DNA from 2 places in the Nicoliella sp. ESL1149 genome. Region 2 is predicted to be linked to the other one. Evidence: a T-box and tRNA genes for the amino acid it is inferred to sense, from the RefSeq annotation. Region 2 holds a T-box; the other holds one or more tRNA genes.
What was found. The T-box of region 2 lies ahead of AC3B6G_RS05620 (valine--tRNA ligase). A T-box ahead of a tRNA ligase gene usually reads a tRNA of that ligase, here a tRNA-Val.
Positions count from the first base shown of each region.

Region 1: it has a tRNA-Val gene. The T-box ahead of AC3B6G_RS05620 (valine--tRNA ligase) is inferred to sense a tRNA for this amino acid. The anticodon was not compared.

Region 1 is NZ_JBYLUE010000002.1:305,515-314,066, reverse strand. Features, by position in the region: rRNA gene AC3B6G_RS01665 (23S ribosomal RNA) at 1-1,099, shown strand, start outside; rRNA gene rrf (5S ribosomal RNA) at 1,171-1,287, shown strand; tRNA gene AC3B6G_RS01655 (tRNA-Val) at 1,295-1,367, shown strand; tRNA gene AC3B6G_RS01650 (tRNA-Ser) at 1,404-1,493, shown strand; tRNA gene AC3B6G_RS01645 (tRNA-Thr) at 1,533-1,605, shown strand; tRNA gene AC3B6G_RS01640 (tRNA-Gly) at 1,612-1,683, shown strand; tRNA gene AC3B6G_RS01635 (tRNA-Leu) at 1,699-1,784, shown strand; tRNA gene AC3B6G_RS01630 (tRNA-Arg) at 1,790-1,863, shown strand; tRNA gene AC3B6G_RS01625 (tRNA-Pro) at 1,870-1,943, shown strand; tRNA gene AC3B6G_RS01620 (tRNA-Met) at 1,972-2,045, shown strand; tRNA gene AC3B6G_RS01615 (tRNA-Ile) at 2,054-2,127, shown strand; tRNA gene AC3B6G_RS01610 (tRNA-Ser) at 2,150-2,238, shown strand; tRNA gene AC3B6G_RS01605 (tRNA-Met) at 2,247-2,320, shown strand; tRNA gene AC3B6G_RS01600 (tRNA-Asp) at 2,325-2,399, shown strand; tRNA gene AC3B6G_RS01595 (tRNA-Phe) at 2,407-2,479, shown strand; tRNA gene AC3B6G_RS01590 (tRNA-Gly) at 2,502-2,572, shown strand; tRNA gene AC3B6G_RS01585 (tRNA-Ile) at 2,577-2,650, shown strand; tRNA gene AC3B6G_RS01580 (tRNA-Ser) at 2,656-2,745, shown strand; tRNA gene AC3B6G_RS01575 (tRNA-Glu) at 2,754-2,826, shown strand; tRNA gene AC3B6G_RS01570 (tRNA-Met) at 2,858-2,931, shown strand; tRNA gene AC3B6G_RS01565 (tRNA-Asp) at 2,936-3,010, shown strand; gene AC3B6G_RS01560 (hypothetical protein) at 3,095-3,565, opposite strand; gene AC3B6G_RS01555 (MBL fold metallo-hydrolase) at 3,619-4,353, shown strand; gene AC3B6G_RS01550 (adaptor protein MecA) at 4,373-5,029, shown strand; gene AC3B6G_RS01545 (competence protein CoiA) at 5,082-6,161, shown strand; gene AC3B6G_RS01540 (DsbA family protein) at 6,201-6,818, opposite strand; gene yjbM (GTP diphosphokinase) at 6,993-7,610, shown strand; gene AC3B6G_RS01530 (NAD kinase) at 7,607-8,416, shown strand; gene AC3B6G_RS01525 (RluA family pseudouridine synthase) at 8,409-8,552, shown strand, end outside.
Region 2 is NZ_JBYLUE010000002.1:1,156,335-1,164,886, forward strand. Features, by position in the region: gene AC3B6G_RS05600 (GAF domain-containing protein) at 1-315, opposite strand, end outside; gene ezrA (septation ring formation regulator EzrA) at 474-2,174, shown strand; gene AC3B6G_RS05610 (cysteine desulfurase family protein) at 2,273-3,418, shown strand; gene thiI (tRNA uracil 4-sulfurtransferase ThiI) at 3,431-4,648, shown strand; T-box leader at 4,708-4,914, shown strand; gene AC3B6G_RS05620 (valine--tRNA ligase) at 4,964-7,627, shown strand; gene AC3B6G_RS05625 (bifunctional folylpolyglutamate synthase/dihydrofolate synthase) at 7,677-8,552, shown strand, end outside.

The DNA of each region.
Region 1 (8,552 bases), 850 kb from region 2:
AAATCGTAAGATGAAGTATAGGGGCTGACGCCTGCCCGGTGCTGGAAGGTTAAGTGAAAGAGTTAGCTTCGGCGAAGCTCAGAAACGAAGCCCCAGTAAACGGCGGCCGTAACTATAACGGTCCTAAGGTAGCGAAATTCCTTGTCGGGTAAGTTCCGACCCGCACGAAAGGCGTAACGATCTGAGCACTGTCTCAACGAGAGACTCGGTGAAATTGAGATACCTGTGAAGAAGCAGGTTACCCGCGACAGGACGGAAAGACCCCATGGAGCTTTACTGTAATTTGATATTGGGTGTTGACATGACTTGTACAGGATAGGTAGGAGCCGTAGATATCGGGACGCTAGTCTCGATGGAGGCGTTGTTGGGATACTACCCTCGTTGTGTGAACACTCTAACCTTCACCACTAAGCGTGGTGAGAGACAGTGTCTGATTGGCAGTTTGACTGGGGCGGTCGCCTCCTAAACAGTAACGGAGGCGCCCAAAGGTTCCCTCAGAATGGTTGGAAATCATTCGCTGAGTGTAAAGGCACAAGGGAGCTTGACTGCGAGACTGACTAGTCGAGCAGGGACGAAAGTCGGGCTTAGTGATCCGGTGGTACCGTATGGAAGGGCCATCGCTCAACGGATAAAAGCTACCCTGGGGATAACAGGCTTATCTCCCCCAAGAGTTCACATCGACGGGGAGGTTTGGCACCTCGATGTCGGCTCATCGCATCCTGGGGCTGTAGTTGGTCCCAAGGGTTGGGCTGTTCGCCCATTAAAGCGGTACGCGAGCTGGGTTCAGAACGTCGTGAGACAGTTCGGTCCCTATCCGTCGCGGGCGTAGGAAATTTGAGAGGAGCTGCCCTTAGTACGAGAGGACCGGGGTGGACATACCGCTGGTGTATCAGTTGTGCCGCCAGGCGCATCGCTGAGTAGCTATGTATGGATTGGATAAACGCTGAAAGCATCTAAGTGTGAAGCCAACCTCGAGATGAGATTTCCCATTTCCTTGTGAAAGTAAGACCCCTGAGAGATGATCAGGTTGATAGGATGGAAGTGGCAGCATAGTGATATGTGAAGCGGACCATTACTAATCGGTCGAGGACTTAACCAAGTAAGGTGTTCTCACCAGAAAGAATTAATATTAGCTAGTTTTGAGAGAACGAAGTTCTCATCATACAATTGTGTGGTGGCGATAGCCGGAAGGATACACCTGTTCCCATGCCGAACACAGAAGTTAAGCTTCCGCACGCCAAGAGTAGTTAGGGGATCGCCCCTCGCGAGGGTAGGACGTTGCCACGCAATATTTGGAGGATTAGCTCAGTTGGGAGAGCATCTGCCTTACAAGCAGGAGGTCACAGGTTCGAGCCCTGTATCCTCCATTATCATTTATTTAATGATATTGGAATAATAGTTACGGAGAATTACTCAAGTGGTTGAAGAGGTGCCCTTGCTAAGGGTATAGGCCGCGTTATAGCGACGCGAGAGTTCGAATCTCTCATTCTCCACTATGTGACCATTAATATAATATTTTCTTGTCATATTATGCCGACTTAGCTCAGTTGGCAGAGCATCTGTCTTGTAAACAGGAGGTCGGAAGTTCGAATCTTCTAGTCGGCATATTATGCGGAAGTAGTTCAGTGGTAGAACATCACCTTGCCATGGTGGGGGTCGCGGGTTCGAATCCCGTCTTCCGCTTTTGTAACGCATATTGCCGGGGTGGCGGAATTGGCAGACGCACAGGACTTAAAATCCTGCGGTTAGTGATAACCGTACCGGTTCGATCCCGGTCCTCGGCATTTATGCACCCATAGCGCAACTGGATAGAGTGTCTGACTACGAATCAGAAGGTTGTAGGTTCGACTCCTACTGGGTGCATTACATCGGGAAGTGGCTCAGCTTGGTAGAGCACCTGGTTTGGGACCAGGGGGTCGCAGGTTCGAATCCTGTCTTCCCGATTGAGTTATATATTATTTTAGTTTTAATCGCGGTGTAGCTCAGCTGGCTAGAGCGTTCGGTTCATACCCGAGAGGTCGGGGGTTCGATTCCCTCCGCCGCGATTGGCCTCGGACCTTTAGCTCAGTTGGTTAGAGCAAACGGCTCATAACCGTTCGGTCGTAGGTTCGAGTCCTACAAGGTCCATTAACCTTGTTTTTGTTATTATGGAGAATTACTCAAGTGGCTGAAGAGGGCGGTCTTGAAAACCGCTAGGTGGGTTCTGCCCACGCGAGAGTTCGAATCTCTCATTCTCCTTTTATTATCGCGGGATGGAGCAGTTCGGTAGCTCGTTGGGCTCATAACCCAAAGGTCGTTGGTTCAAATCCAGCTCCCGCAATTATGGTCCGTTGGTCTAGTTGGTTTAGGACGCCTGCCTGTCACGCAGGAGATCACGAGTTCGAGTCTCGTACGGACCGTTATTATGGCTCGGTAGCTCAGTCGGTAGAGCAATGGATTGAAGCTCCATGTGTCGGCAGTTCGATTCTGTCCCGCGCCATTTAAAATTAAATATTCATTATGCGGGTATAGTTTAGTGGTAAAACCACAGCCTTCCAAGCTGTTGTCGCGAGTTCGATTCTCGTTACCCGCTTTATGGGCCTATAGCTCAGTTGGTGAGAGCGCACGCCTGATAAGCGTGAGGTCGATGGTTCGAGTCCATTTAGGCCCATTGATGGAGAATTACTCAAGTGGTTGAAGAGGTGCCCTTGCTAAGGGTATAGGCCGCGTTATAGCGACGCGAGAGTTCGAATCTCTCATTCTCCATTTTGTTTGACCCGTTGGTCAAGTGGTTTAAGACACTGCCCTTTCACGGCAGTAACATGGGTTCGAATCCCGTACGGGTCATAATATAATCATTTTAATTTAATAATATTATCGCGGGATGGAGCAGTTCGGTAGCTCGTTGGGCTCATAACCCAAAGGTCGTTGGTTCAAATCCAGCTCCCGCAATTATGGTCCGTTGGTCTAGTTGGTTTAGGACGCCTGCCTGTCACGCAGGAGATCACGAGTTCGAGTCTCGTACGGACCGTCATGATATAATCACTTTTAAGTGATTTTTTTTTATATTATAATAAAAACAGTGATTAATACGTGATTAGTCACTGTTTTTTATTTAATTAATGTTTAAATAATTGGTAGATAGGTAATCATTATCAGTTGATTTATATTTTGTTATGAAGTCACTATCTTTATTTTTAAACCAAGTATTTGCTTCACTAATATCATTCCAATAACTGGTAATATTTATTCTATCCTCATTCTTCATTTCTTTTGATATAATAATACTATTCATTGGATGATTTGAATTATTAAAAAGAGTTTTTAAATCATTAATTAAAATCACTAATTCATCATGATTAATGGTTATCCAAGTTACATTTTTATCAAGCTTAACGTTTAGTTGTCCAAAAACGTTAATGATGTTATATTTAATTGGAATTTTGAAAATTGATTCATTAGAATCATAATCAACAAGTTCATAATCATTGTTTCCTTCATATAATGATAAATTATGATTAGGAAATTTCTTTATCATGTTAGTTAGAATGTTTTTACTACCAAAAGTTATATAAATACTTTTCAAAATGATCAGTCCTTTCTCATAAATTATAATACACAATCTTGGAGATGACACAAATGAAAATTACAATCTTAGGATATTATGGCGGTTATCCAGATAACGGAATTGGAACAAGTAGTTATTTGGTTCAAACGAATAATTTTAATTTATTAGTTGACTGCGGAAGTGGAGCCTTATTGGAACTAGAAAAACATCTTGACCCCATGAAGCTTGATGCTGTAATTTTATCTCATTATCATCATGATCATACAGCTGATGTTGGTGTCTTACAATATTATTGGCAGTTGCATGAAAAAAATCATAAATTATCAATATATGGGAATACAGAAGATCCTTTAAATTTTTCTGGATTAAATTGGGACTCAGCAACAATGGCTAAGCCTTATTCGGTATTAGAACCCTTGGATTTAGGACCATTTACAATTAGTTTTATGAGAACTCATCATCCTGTACCAGCATTTGCAATGAGAATAGTTGAGAAAACAAGTCAAAAGATATTAGCATATACTGCTGATACTAATTATTTTGATCAGTTAATAGGCATTGCTAAAAATGCTGATTTGTTAATTACGGATACGAATTATTTTGCTGATAATGATAAAAAAATTCGTTGGCATATGACATCTACTGAATCTGGAATGTTGGCTAAAAAATCAATGGTCAAATATCTTTTAATTTCACATTTGCCACAACAAGGCAACTTAAATACATTATTAAAACAAAGTCAAAAAGTTGCAGGTAATAATGTAAAATGTTTAATTGCCAAGAAAGACTTGTCAATTACATTATAGTAATAAGGGGGGGAATAACTTGGAGATTGAAAGAATTAATAAAGATACCTTAAAAGTCGTTGTCGATAAAGAAGATTTGAATCGACATGGATTAACTTTTTTGGATTTATTAGGTGATCATGATCAAATTGAAAAGTTCTTTATGGATATTTTAGAAGAAGCTGACTCATTAAATGAGTTCCGTGGAGATGAAGAAGCACTCACTTTTCAAGTCTTACCAAGTAATAATGGATTAGAAATTTTTATTAAAAAATCTGATTTAGATGACTTACCAATGGATGGGAGCCAAAATAATGATATTATTGATCCTTCAAAACCAATTGGAAATATCGAAAAAGTCACTAAAGAATTAGAACAATATTCAACGAATAGTAGTAATAATGCAATGGAAAGAGTGATTGAATATAAATCATTTGAAGATTTGATTGCAGTTGCTAATTTGTTAGATTTTCATAATGGAGCTTCTAATTTATATTTATATAATCATCGTTATTATTTGGATCTAATTTTCTTTTTAAATGTTGATGGAAGTACAGAATCATATTCAGATAATAATTTAGCAATTGCTTATGAATTTGGTGAACCGACGACCATATCTGTAAGTGAATTAAATAAGAATGCAAAAAAAGTAATGGATACCAGTGCCATTGAGTTAATTCGTTATTATTTTAAATAAAAAGAGAGAAGAAATTCTCTCTTTTTTCGTACATATTTATAGGTGATGTAATTTGTTATTTGGAATTAATAAAAAATTCGAGCTCATTAATGCCGAGATGGCCTTGAAGGGCGAAGAATACAATTGTCCAGATTGTAAAGAACTATTGATTTTAAAAAGAGGTAATTTTATGATGCCTCATTTTGCTCATCATAAACAGTCAAAATGTGTCTCTTTTAGTGAACCTGAGTCTAGGTCACATTTAACTGGAAAAAAACAATTAATGATCTTCTTTAAGAATCAATATTTAGATATTCAATTAGAAAAATATTTAGTTGAGATAAATCAGCGTCCTGATATTTGGTTAGATACAGGTAAAGTAGTCGAGTATCAATGTAGTCCAATAACTACTAAAAGATTGAAAGAACGATTAACAGGATATAAATCTTTAGATATCCAAAGTCAATGGATACTAGGGAAAAAATATTATTTAAAAAATTTTAATTCAAAAATGTATATGCAATTTTTGCAGTATCATAAAAATGTTGGTTTTTACATGTTATTTTGGTTAGAAGAAATAAATAAATTAATTATTAGGTATCATATTTGCGATTTAAATGGGAAAATAACTTATATTGAAAAAAAGGTGAACACATACGCGGAATTAAAAAACATTTTTAAATTAAAAAAATATAAATTTAAATATAAACGCAAGTTACTACTTCAAGAAACTCAAAAAATTCAACGTAAATTATATTTAAAACAAAAGAATGTTATCTTATTCCAGAATATATGTTATCGATTGGGCAAGAATATTGCTGGATGTCCATTTATTTGTCATTACCCTGAAATTAATTATCCCTTTTTTGTTAATCAAGGAATTGAACTTAATGCATTAATTCTAATTGAAATTGAAAGATCAAAGAAAATTAATTTAAATTGTTTGTTACTGAATTTAAAAAGAAAATTGAATTTAAATCAAACTTTTTGCATTTTAAAAATTAATTTGTTTGATAAACGAGTAATGAAATTTATTAAATTACTTTTTAAATATCGTTATATTAATATTTATAATGATAATTTAATTCAAATTAAGTCTTTTAAGTGGTATGAAACAAGTAATCAAAAAATTGAAGATATAAAAAAACTCTGAAAAGATATATTATATATCCTTTCAGAGATTAATTTCATATTATAAATTTAGCTTAATATTTGATAGGTTTGGAATACGATACCCACCTAAACCATTTTTAAACATTTTATCATTTGAAAAGTTCTGGCAAGCATTATATAAATCATGATAATTAAAGCTTTCAAAACGAATTCCATCATTATCAGAGTTACAATCAAAAATTACAGCAGATGAGGTTTTCTTGATATTCATCTCATGAACTAGATTTTGATCATGTTCAAAACTACGCTTAGCTAAATCAGAGCGGCGATCTTCCTCAAACATATCTAAATCCAATCCAATGTTTTTTGCAATATCTAGGACTAAAGTATCACTATAATTTTCTTTTAAAAGTCGTTTTTGAAGTACTAACAAAAACTTACGACCAATTCTTTTCCCTTGAAAAAGAGCAGCATAATAATCCAATACTGCATAATAGTTTAAACGAAACTCTTGAGCTTCCGTTAAATTATTAGCTTTATAATACTCATTATCATGATGTTGCATTTGAATGCTTAGTACTGGAATGAACTGATAAAGAAATTTATTATTCAAATTCTTAGCTAATTTTAAAAAATCTTTTTCTGAACGAATACAATGGTTGCATAAAGGATCAATAAATAAATATGCCTCTAACATTATAAACTCCTCCATAAAATCATTCGTTAACATTACTATATGCATACTCTAGAATACCAAAAAAAAACAAAAATGAAAAATTTTTTGCTTAAAATATGTTAATTTCACTTGACATGTATGTAGGATAAATTTTTTATGTTAAAATAAATTATTAAAGATAAAGGAGGGAATTAAATGATTGAAGATTGGTCAAAACTGTTAATTCCCTATCAACAAGCAGTTGACGAGTTAAAAGTAAAATTACGTGGAATTAGAAAAGAATATCAAAAAATGAATCAACGTTCACCAATTGAATTTGTTACGGGTCGAGTAAAACCTGTTGATAGTATTAAAGAAAAGATGAATCGTCGTCATATTAATGAGGAACGTTTGACCCAGGATATGGAAGATATTGCTGGTTTGAGGATTATGTGTCCTTTTATTGAAGATATTTATACGACCGTAAATGTTTTACGTTTGAGATCTGATATGAATATTTTAGAAGAACGTGATTATGTCCATAATGAAAAGGCCAGCGGATATAGATCTTATCACATTGTATTTGAATATAATATTCAAACTGTTCATGGTAGTCAAAAATTACTTGCTGAAATTCAAATTAGGACTTTAGCAATGAACTTCTGGGCTACTGTAGAACATTCGTTAAATTATAAACATCAAGGAGTTTATCCAGAAGGAATTGAAGATAGACTTCAAGAAGTAGCAGAAATGACATTTAGATTGGATGAAGAGATGTCAAAGATTCGATCTGAATTAAAAGAATTTAAAGATAATGAAGGAATAAATAAATGAAAGTTGCAATTTTTAGTAATAATGGAAGTACATCAAATCAAGTTGCTTCAGAATTAAAGAATAAGATTGTTCAATCTAAAACATTAACGTTAGATGGATTGAATCCCGATATTGTTATTTCTGTTGGTGGAGATGGAACATTATTATCAGCTTTTCACCATTATAATGATGCCCTGGCTCATATTAGATTTGTTGGAATTCATACTGGTCATTTAGGTTTTTATACTGACTGGCGTGATTACGAGGTAGATCAGTTAGTTGCGGGATTAGAAAAAGATAATCGTCAGAGTGTCAGTTATCCGTTATTATCAATCAAAGTTGAATATTGCGATGGTGGGGCATTTGATAAAATGCTTGCTTTAAATGAATCAACTTTTAAAAGGGTTAGTAGTACGATGGTAACTGATATTTATATTAAGGATGAATTTTTCGAAAAGTTTAGAGGAGACGGTCTTTGTATTTCAACGCCAACTGGTTCAACAGCCTATAATAAGGCTGTCGGAGGTGCGATTATTAGCCCACAGTTGAATGCGATTCAGGTTTCAGAAATGGCTTCAATAAATAATCGAGTTTTTAGAACAATGGGATCTCCAATGATTATTCCACCAGAAGAATGGATTACATTGGTTCCTGATAATCCCAATGACAATATTTTGACCTGTGATCAATTATTAATTAAAGACCGGCCAATAAAATCGATTTCGTATCGAATTTCTAAGAAAAGAATTTCATTTGCTCAATATAGACATACTCATTTCTGGCGTAGAGTAAGTAATTCCTTTATTGGAGTATCTGATAATGACTAGTTTTAAGTGGGTTTATAATAAAGATGCTCATGAAAAATTGAGAACATTTTTATTATTACATGGGATGTCGAGAACCCTTTTGAAAAAAGTTAAGTTTCATGGTGGAGAATTATATGTTGATGGAATTCAACGACGG
Region 2 (8,552 bases):
TTCTGATTGACTATCACTATCACAGGCAATATGATCTTTCACTGTATGGACATCAGCAATTCTTTGGGTTGATTTGCTTTTTAATGCATGTCCACAAACGCCATTACCGTTTTTTATGTGGACACAAGCAACTTTTCCTTGAAATGGACCTAAAATAAGTTCATCTTTTTGAAGTAAGTATCTGTAAAAACCGGCCCAGTTTAAATCGGGAAGAGTTTGCATAATTAATGCAGAAGCATTAGCTAAATTAGCAAGGGGGTCTTGTTCTTCTTTAATGAGAGCATTTAATTGCTTAATTAAAATTTCATTAGTCATTTTTACACCTGATTTCTTAAATTGTTTATGCGGCAATAACTATCTTATGATATAATTTTAACAATAACATGTTTAAATATGTGGCTTTATCTTAATCCTTACATATTATTAATTTAGTGAAAATAATAAAATTAGAGTTCAAAGGTTGGGATCATCAAATGACAGAAGTTCTTGTCAGCATTATAATAATAATAGGTTTATTTTATTTAGTAACGACATTGTATCAAAGATACATACTAAAAAAAACTAATCAAATTGGAGCTAGTTTTAATAAGATAAAAGAAATTCAGATTAGTAAAGATTTGGAACATGCTTCAAAATTAAGCCTTACCGGAGAATCATTAAAGCAATTTCAAAGTTGTCGAAAAGAGTATGATGACATTAAAAAACAAAATTTTGAAGAAATCCAATCACGGATAGAGTCAATTAAAAAAGACGTTCGTAGCTTAAATGTTTTTAAAACGAATCATAATAATAAAATTCTTGCTGCTGTTGTTAATGAAACGGGGAATCAAGTTGTTACAATTAAAAAAGAATTGGAGCAACTTCATGATCAAAGTCAACAACAAAAAAAAGCAGTTGAGAATTTAAAAGAAAAATATAAGTCGATGAAGAAGACCTTACTTGCTAAGAATTATTTATATGGTGATGCAAGTCAAAAACTTGATATTACTTTAAGTCAGGATGAAAAACTACTTAATAAATTCGCTAAAACCGTTAAAGCTGGCGATCACGAAACTGCTGACAATATTTTAGTTGACTTGAATGATAAAACGTCATTACTGAGTCGTTTAATTGAAGAAATTCCACCCTTATATAAAAACTTTACAAAAGAATTTGTAAATCAAGTTAATGAAATTAAAAAAGGGCATGCTGAAATGCTCAGTAACGGATATAATTTTCCCGATGATAACTTTGATAATAATATTAAATACATTCAAAAACAGATCAATAAAAGTTTAGATTTATTGAAGATCCTTGATTTAGATAAGGCTCGTAATGGTAATCATCAAGTTAATATGATGATTGAACAATTATATGATGAAATGGAATTAGAGCTTAATTCCAAAAAAACGGTTGAAGAAAACACTAATATTGTTAATGCGTACATTAAGCACGCGTTAAATCAAAATGATGCTTTGGATGAAGAATTAACACAATTGAGTCAGAACTATAATCTTAATCACCATGAGATGGAAGATGCTCGTCAGTTAAAAGAACAGATCAAAATGATTGATAGCACAAATCAAAAAGATTTGACAATGATCAAAGATAAAGAAGCGGTTTATTCGATCGTGAAAACGCATCAAGAAAAAGCTAAACGTGATTTGAGCCAGATTGAAGCGGAACAACGAAAAATAAATGATTCAGTTTCTGATCTAACGAAGGAAGAAGAAGAAGCTAGGATAACGATTCAAAAGTATGATTTAATGCTTCATGGAATGAATCGTCAAATTGAAAATTTAAATTTACCAGGGATTTCTGATAATTATTTGGATAACTACGACCAAGTTGATACTGAAATTACTAAATTATTCAAGAGTATGAATCAAGAAAAAATTAGTATGGATGATATTAACAAGCAACTAGAAATCATTCAGCGTGATATTGATAAATTAAATGAGGAAACTAATTCGTTGGTTGACAATGCCATTTTAGCAGAGGAAGTTATTCAGTATTCTAACCGTTATCGGATGACAAATCCACAAATTGAATTAGCAAGTAGTAAAGCAATGAAATTATTTAGCGAAGACTATGATTATGCTCAGAGCTTATCGGTTATATCAACAGCACTAGAAAAAGTTGAACCTGGTGCACTACAAAGAATTTCAAATGCCTATCATTCTAATAATCATTAATTATAAAAGAATCGAATCTATTAACGGATTCGATTCTTTTCTGTTATAATGAATGAGATTGATTATTACGACATAGATTTTATTTAAGAGGTTTAGAAATGATTTATTTTGATAATAGTGCTACAACAAAAGTTGACTCATCAGTATTAGATACTTACAACAAAGTAAGTGAAAACTTTTGGGGAAATCCTTCTAGTCTTCATAACTTTGGAGAACAAGCTGATCATTTGCTTGAACAATCACGAAAACAGATTGCGGATTTATTAAATGTTCATCCTGATGAAATTTACTTTACAAGTGGTGGGACTGAAAGTGATAATTGGGTCGTTAAGGGAACGGTGTTAGCTAAAAGAAAATTTGGTAAACACATTATAACGACGGCTGTTGAACATCCTGCAATTCATAATTCTGTAGAACAAATGAAGCAATTAGGCTGTGATGTTACCTATTTACCAGTTGATAAAGAGGGACGGATTTCTGTAACTGATTTAAAAAATGCAATTCGCCCGGATACAATTTTAGTTTCGATTATGGCCGTTAACAACGAAATTGGTGCGATTCAACCAATTGATGAAGTTGCCGAGCTTTTAAAGAAGTATCCTAAAATTCATTATCATATCGATGCGGTCCAAGGAATTGGAAAGGGAATTCAAGATAAGATTTTTAATGATCGAGTTGACTTTGTTTCTCTTTCTGGGCATAAGTTTCACGCCACACGCGGAATTGGTTTACTTTATAAGCGCCGCGGACGTCAAATTTCACCACTAATGACTGGTGGTGGTCAAGAAAAGAACCAACGAAGTGGGACCGAAAATTTACCTTCGATTGCTGGAATGGCTAAAGCTTTGCGGATTCTATTGGATAATGAAAAACAAAAAGACGCTAACCAATTGAAAGTTAAGGAAACGATTTTAAATCATATTCAACAATTTGAAAAAGTGACAGTCTTTTCACCAGTGAATGCCCATTTTGCACCTCACATTTTATGTTTTGCAATTAAAGGGGTTCGTGGGGAAACAATCGTTCATGCTTTTGAGAGTCATGGAATCTACATCTCAACTACAAGTGCTTGTTCCTCAAAGGAACACGTACCTTCAACAACATTAACATCAATGAACGTTGATTCGGATACTTGTGGCAGTGCAGTTCGAGTTTCTTTAGATGAACATAATACTGTTGAAGAAGCTGAAAAATTTAATCAAGTTTTTGATCAATTATATGAACAATTTGATAAATTAAGTTAAGGAGTGAAAAGAATGCAGTACACCGAAATTATGGTGCGTTATGGTGAATTATCTACCAAGGGAAAAAATCGAAAAACATTCATTCAACAACTTGGTAAAAACATTCGTCATGTATTACATGATTTACCGAAGGCTCATGTGAACCCCCAGCGAGATCGGTTACATGTTGAACTTAATGGTGAAGATTATAATAAGGCGATTGAGAGTTTAAAAAAAGTTTTTGGAATTGAAACGTTATCACCTTCAATTAAGTTACCTTCTGATATCCAAGAGGCAAAGAAGACCGCATTGAAAATGGTGCAAGAACAATATGAACCAGGGAAAACATTTAAAATTCATACTGTTCGTCAAGATAAGGAATTTCCTCTAGATACTTATGGTGTTAATAATGCCTTAGGTAGTTACATTTTTGAAAATGTTGATGGGATTAAAGTTCAAATGAAGAATCCAGATATTGAGATTCGCTGTGAAGTGCGGATGAATGGAATCTTTTTGTCAAGTGAAACCATCAAGGGAATTGGTGGATTACCAGTTGGAACCGGTGGTCGTGCAACAATGATGCTTTCTGGAGGAATTGATTCTCCAGTTGCAACCTACATGGCGATGAAACGTGGTGTTCAAGTGGATATGATTCATTTCTTCAGTCCACCATATACTAGTCAACAAGCTTTAGCTAAGGCGAAAGAGTTAACGGCTCGTGTAGCAAAGTTCGGTGGAAATATCCAATTTATTGAGGTTCCTTTTACTAAGATTCAAGAAGAAATTAAAGAAAAGGTTCCTGAGGGTTATTTGATGACGATTCAACGTCGAATGATGTTAAGACTTGCGGCTGCAATTACGCTTCAAAGAAATTGTAAAGGAGTCTTCACTGGTGAATCATTAGGACAGGTTGCGTCCCAAACGTTGGAAAGTATGATGGCGATCAATGATGTTACTACTTTACCCGTTCTTCGTCCGTTACTATCAATGGATAAAACAGAAATCATTAAAATTGCCCGTCAAATTGATACTTACGATCTTTCAATCTTACCATTTGAAGATTGCTGTACTGTTTTTACCCCACCTGCTCCAAAAACAAAACCAAATTTGGAAAAGTCGCGTGAATACGAAAAACGAATTGACGTTGATGGATTAATGAAAGCAGCAATTGATGGGATTAAAATTTCTAACATTAAACCTGGGGATGAGTATCTTAACCCAGAACAAGATGTTTTTTCTGAATTACTTTAAATTTTTAAAATATATCATTGACGATTAAAATAAAATTGATTATGATATAAGATAATTAATTAAATGTATTGATCAAGATTAGTACCAGTTATCATTTGTTCAGAGAGTTATCGAGTGTTGTGAAGATAACCAAGTGGGACTGGGAAGTAACTTGTGAACTATAATTCTGAAAATAACGTAAGAATTATCGGTAGCGCCGTTATTGCTCTTAAGAGGAACTAGCAATAGTTCAATTTAGGTGGTACCGCGAGCACTTCGTCCTATATTAGGGCGGAGTGCTTTTTACATTTAAAAATCTATAATGAGGTGACAAACATGACTAAAAAAATTGATATGTCCACGAAATATGATCATACCGATGTTGAAAATGGTCGTTACCAAACTTGGTTAGATGAAGATGTTTTTAAACCAAGTGGTGACAAAAAAGCAAAACCGTACTCTATCGTTATCCCACCTCCTAATGTTACTGGTAAGTTGCATTTAGGACATGCTTGGGACACTACGCTTCAAGATATGTTGATTCGTCAAAAACGGATGAAGGGTTATGATACGCTATGGTTACCAGGGATGGATCATGCTGGAATCGCTACCCAAGCCAAAGTTGAAGCCAAACTAAATAAACAAGGAATTACTCGTTATGATTTAGGACGGAAGAAATTCATTGAAAAAGTTTGGGAATGGAAAGATGATTATGCTGCAACCATTAAAAAACAATGGTCGAAGCTTGGTTTATCACTTGATTATAGTCGTGAAAGATTCACGCTTGATGATGGATTATCCAAGGCAGTTCGGAAAGTGTTCGTTAAATTATACCAAAAAGGTTTAATTTATCGGGGCCAATACATCATTAACTGGGATCCAAAAGCACGAACAGCTTTATCTGATATCGAAGTTATCCATAAGGATGACAAGGGTGCTTTTTATCACGTTAAGTATCCATTTACTGATGGAACTACCTTTAATGGTAAAGATTACATTGAAATCGCAACTACTCGTCCTGAAACAATGTTTGGGGATGTTGCTGTTGCTGTTAATCCATCTGACGAACGATACAAAAAAATCGTTGGTAAGACTGTAAAAGTTCCTTTAGTTGGTCGTGAAATTCCAATTATTGCTGATCAATATGTTGATAAGGATTTTGGAACTGGGATGGTTAAGATTACTCCAGCTCATGATCCTAATGACTTTTTAGTTGGAAACCGTCATGATTTGAAACGAATCAACACCATGAACGAAGATGCTAGTATGAATGAAAATGCTGGTAAATATAAGGGTATGGATCGTTTTGATGCTCGTAAAGCAATGACGAAAGACCTTGAAGATGAAGGATACATGCTAAAGGTCGATCCAATTGTTCACTCCGTTGGTCATTCTGAAAGAACCGGAGTTCAAGTAGAATCTCGTTTATCTACTCAATGGTTCGTTAAGATGAAACCACTTGCTGAACAAGCGTTAAAGAACCAAAAGACCGATGATCGGGTTAACTTCGTCCCAGAACGATTTGAACATACCTTTGAACAATGGATGGATAATGTTCATGATTGGGTTATTTCACGTCAATTATGGTGGGGACATCAAATTCCAGCTTGGTACAATAAACAAACTGGTGAAACTTACGTTGGTGAAGAAGCGCCTAAAGATGCTGAGAACTGGGTTCAAGATCCAGATGTATTAGATACATGGTTCTCATCTGCTTTATGGCCATTTTCAACGATGGGGTGGCCTGATACGGATTCCCCTGACTATAAACGTTACTTCCCAACTAATACTTTAGTTACTGGTTATGATATTATCTTCTTCTGGGTATCCAGAATGATCTTCCAAAGTCTTGAGTTTACTGGAAAACGTCCATTTAAAGACGTTTTACTTCACGGTTTAATCCGGGATGAACAAGGACGAAAGATGAGTAAGTCTCTTGGTAATGGTATCGACCCAATGGATGTTATTGATAAGTATGGTGCTGACTCATTACGTTGGTTCTTATCAAATGGTTCTACTGCTGGTCAAGATATTCGTTTTAGTTATGCGAAGATTGAGTCTGCTTGGAACTTCATTAACAAGATTTGGAATGCTAGTCGTTACGTTATCATGAATTTAGGTGACATGGAGGGAACTCCTCAATTACCTGATGCTAATGAATGGAATTTAGCTGATCGTTGGATTTTAAGTAAGTTGAATAAATTAGTTAACCACGTTGATGATCAATTTGAAAAGTATAACTTTGGTGAAGCTGGCCGAGCATTATATGATTTCATTTGGAATGACTTCTGTAGTTGGTATATTGAAATGAGTAAGGAAACATTAACTGGTGATGACGAAGAAGCTAAGAACAATACTAGAAATATTTTAGCCTATGTTCTTGATCAAACACTTCGTCTCCTTCAACCAATTATGCCATTTGTAACTGAAAAAATTTGGTTAACTATGCCTCACGAAGGAGAATCATTAGTTGTTGCTAAGTATCCTGTTGATCATCCAGAATTCAATGACGATAAGTCTGAACATGATATGGATAGCTTGATTGAATTGATTCGAACAGTTAGAAATATTCGTTCAGAAGCGAACGCTAAAATGTCGACAGCGATTGATATCTTAGTTAAAACTGATAATAGCGAATTGAAACAGATTTTTGAAAATAATCAAGATTACATTGATCGCTTCTGTCATCCTAAGACATTATCAATTGGAGCAAACGTTGATGTTCCTAAACTTGCTATGACAGGAATTATGACTGATGCTGAAATTAGTGTCCCATTAACTGAATTAGTTGATGTGGATGAAGAAATTAAACGACTTCAAAAAGAAATTGATACATTTAAATCTGAAGTTCAAAGAGCTGAAAAGAAGCTTGGAAACCAAGGATTTGTTAAAAATGCACCTGCTGAAGTTATTAATTCCGAAAAAGAAAAGTTAGCTGATAATAAGTCTAAGTTAGCTGCTTCAGAATCGCGTTTAGCTACTTTAAAGAATGAACAATAATAAAATACCGGATACTTTGGTATCCGGTATTTTTAGGAGGTTGTAACTTTTGGATTATGAAATGGCTTTAGAGTATATTCATGGACGACCTCGTTCTCATCGGAAGGCAACTCTTGATCGAATGAAAGCGTTGCTTCATCTTTTGGGGGATCCTCAGAACAGGAGTCATTATATTCATGTTGCTGGAACTAATGGGAAGGGCTCAGTTTGTGCTTATTTAACTCATCTATGCTTAGCATCTGGATTAGACGTTGGAACTTATACATCACCTTTTATTGAGAAGTTCAATGAACGAATTCGTTTTAATGGGGTTATGGTCGATGATCAAACGATTGTTGATTTAGTAAGTAGTATTAAACCATTCGTTGAAAAGTTAGACCAAGAGTTAAATGATGGAATAACTGAATTCGAATTGGTTACAGCAATGATGTTCTTATATTTTTATAAGCATCCGGTTGATATAGTTATTTTAGAAGTCGGAATTGGTGGAAGTGATGATTCGACTAATGTCATTATTCCTGAGGTATCAGTGATTACAACCATCGGGTTAGATCACATGCAAATGCTAGGTAATACCTTGACTGAAATTGCCGAAAAAAAAGCTGGGATTATAAAACTGAATGTTCCTGTAGTTACTGGAAAAATTGAAGCATCTCCATTAACGGTTATTGAAAAGACAGCCCAAAATAATCATGCTCCCATGATAAAATGGGAAAAAGATTATGAAGTGAAACCATTACCAATAAATGGGTGGGGTGAAAGTTTCGACTTTATTGATAAGAAATTAAGATTAAAAAAAGTTAAAACTAAACTAATGGGATTGTTTCAATTGCAAAACGCTGCTGTTGCTCTTGAAGCTTTTCATCAATTTTGTAATAAAATTGATTTGATCCCGACGAATAAGCAATTAAAACAGGGGATTGAA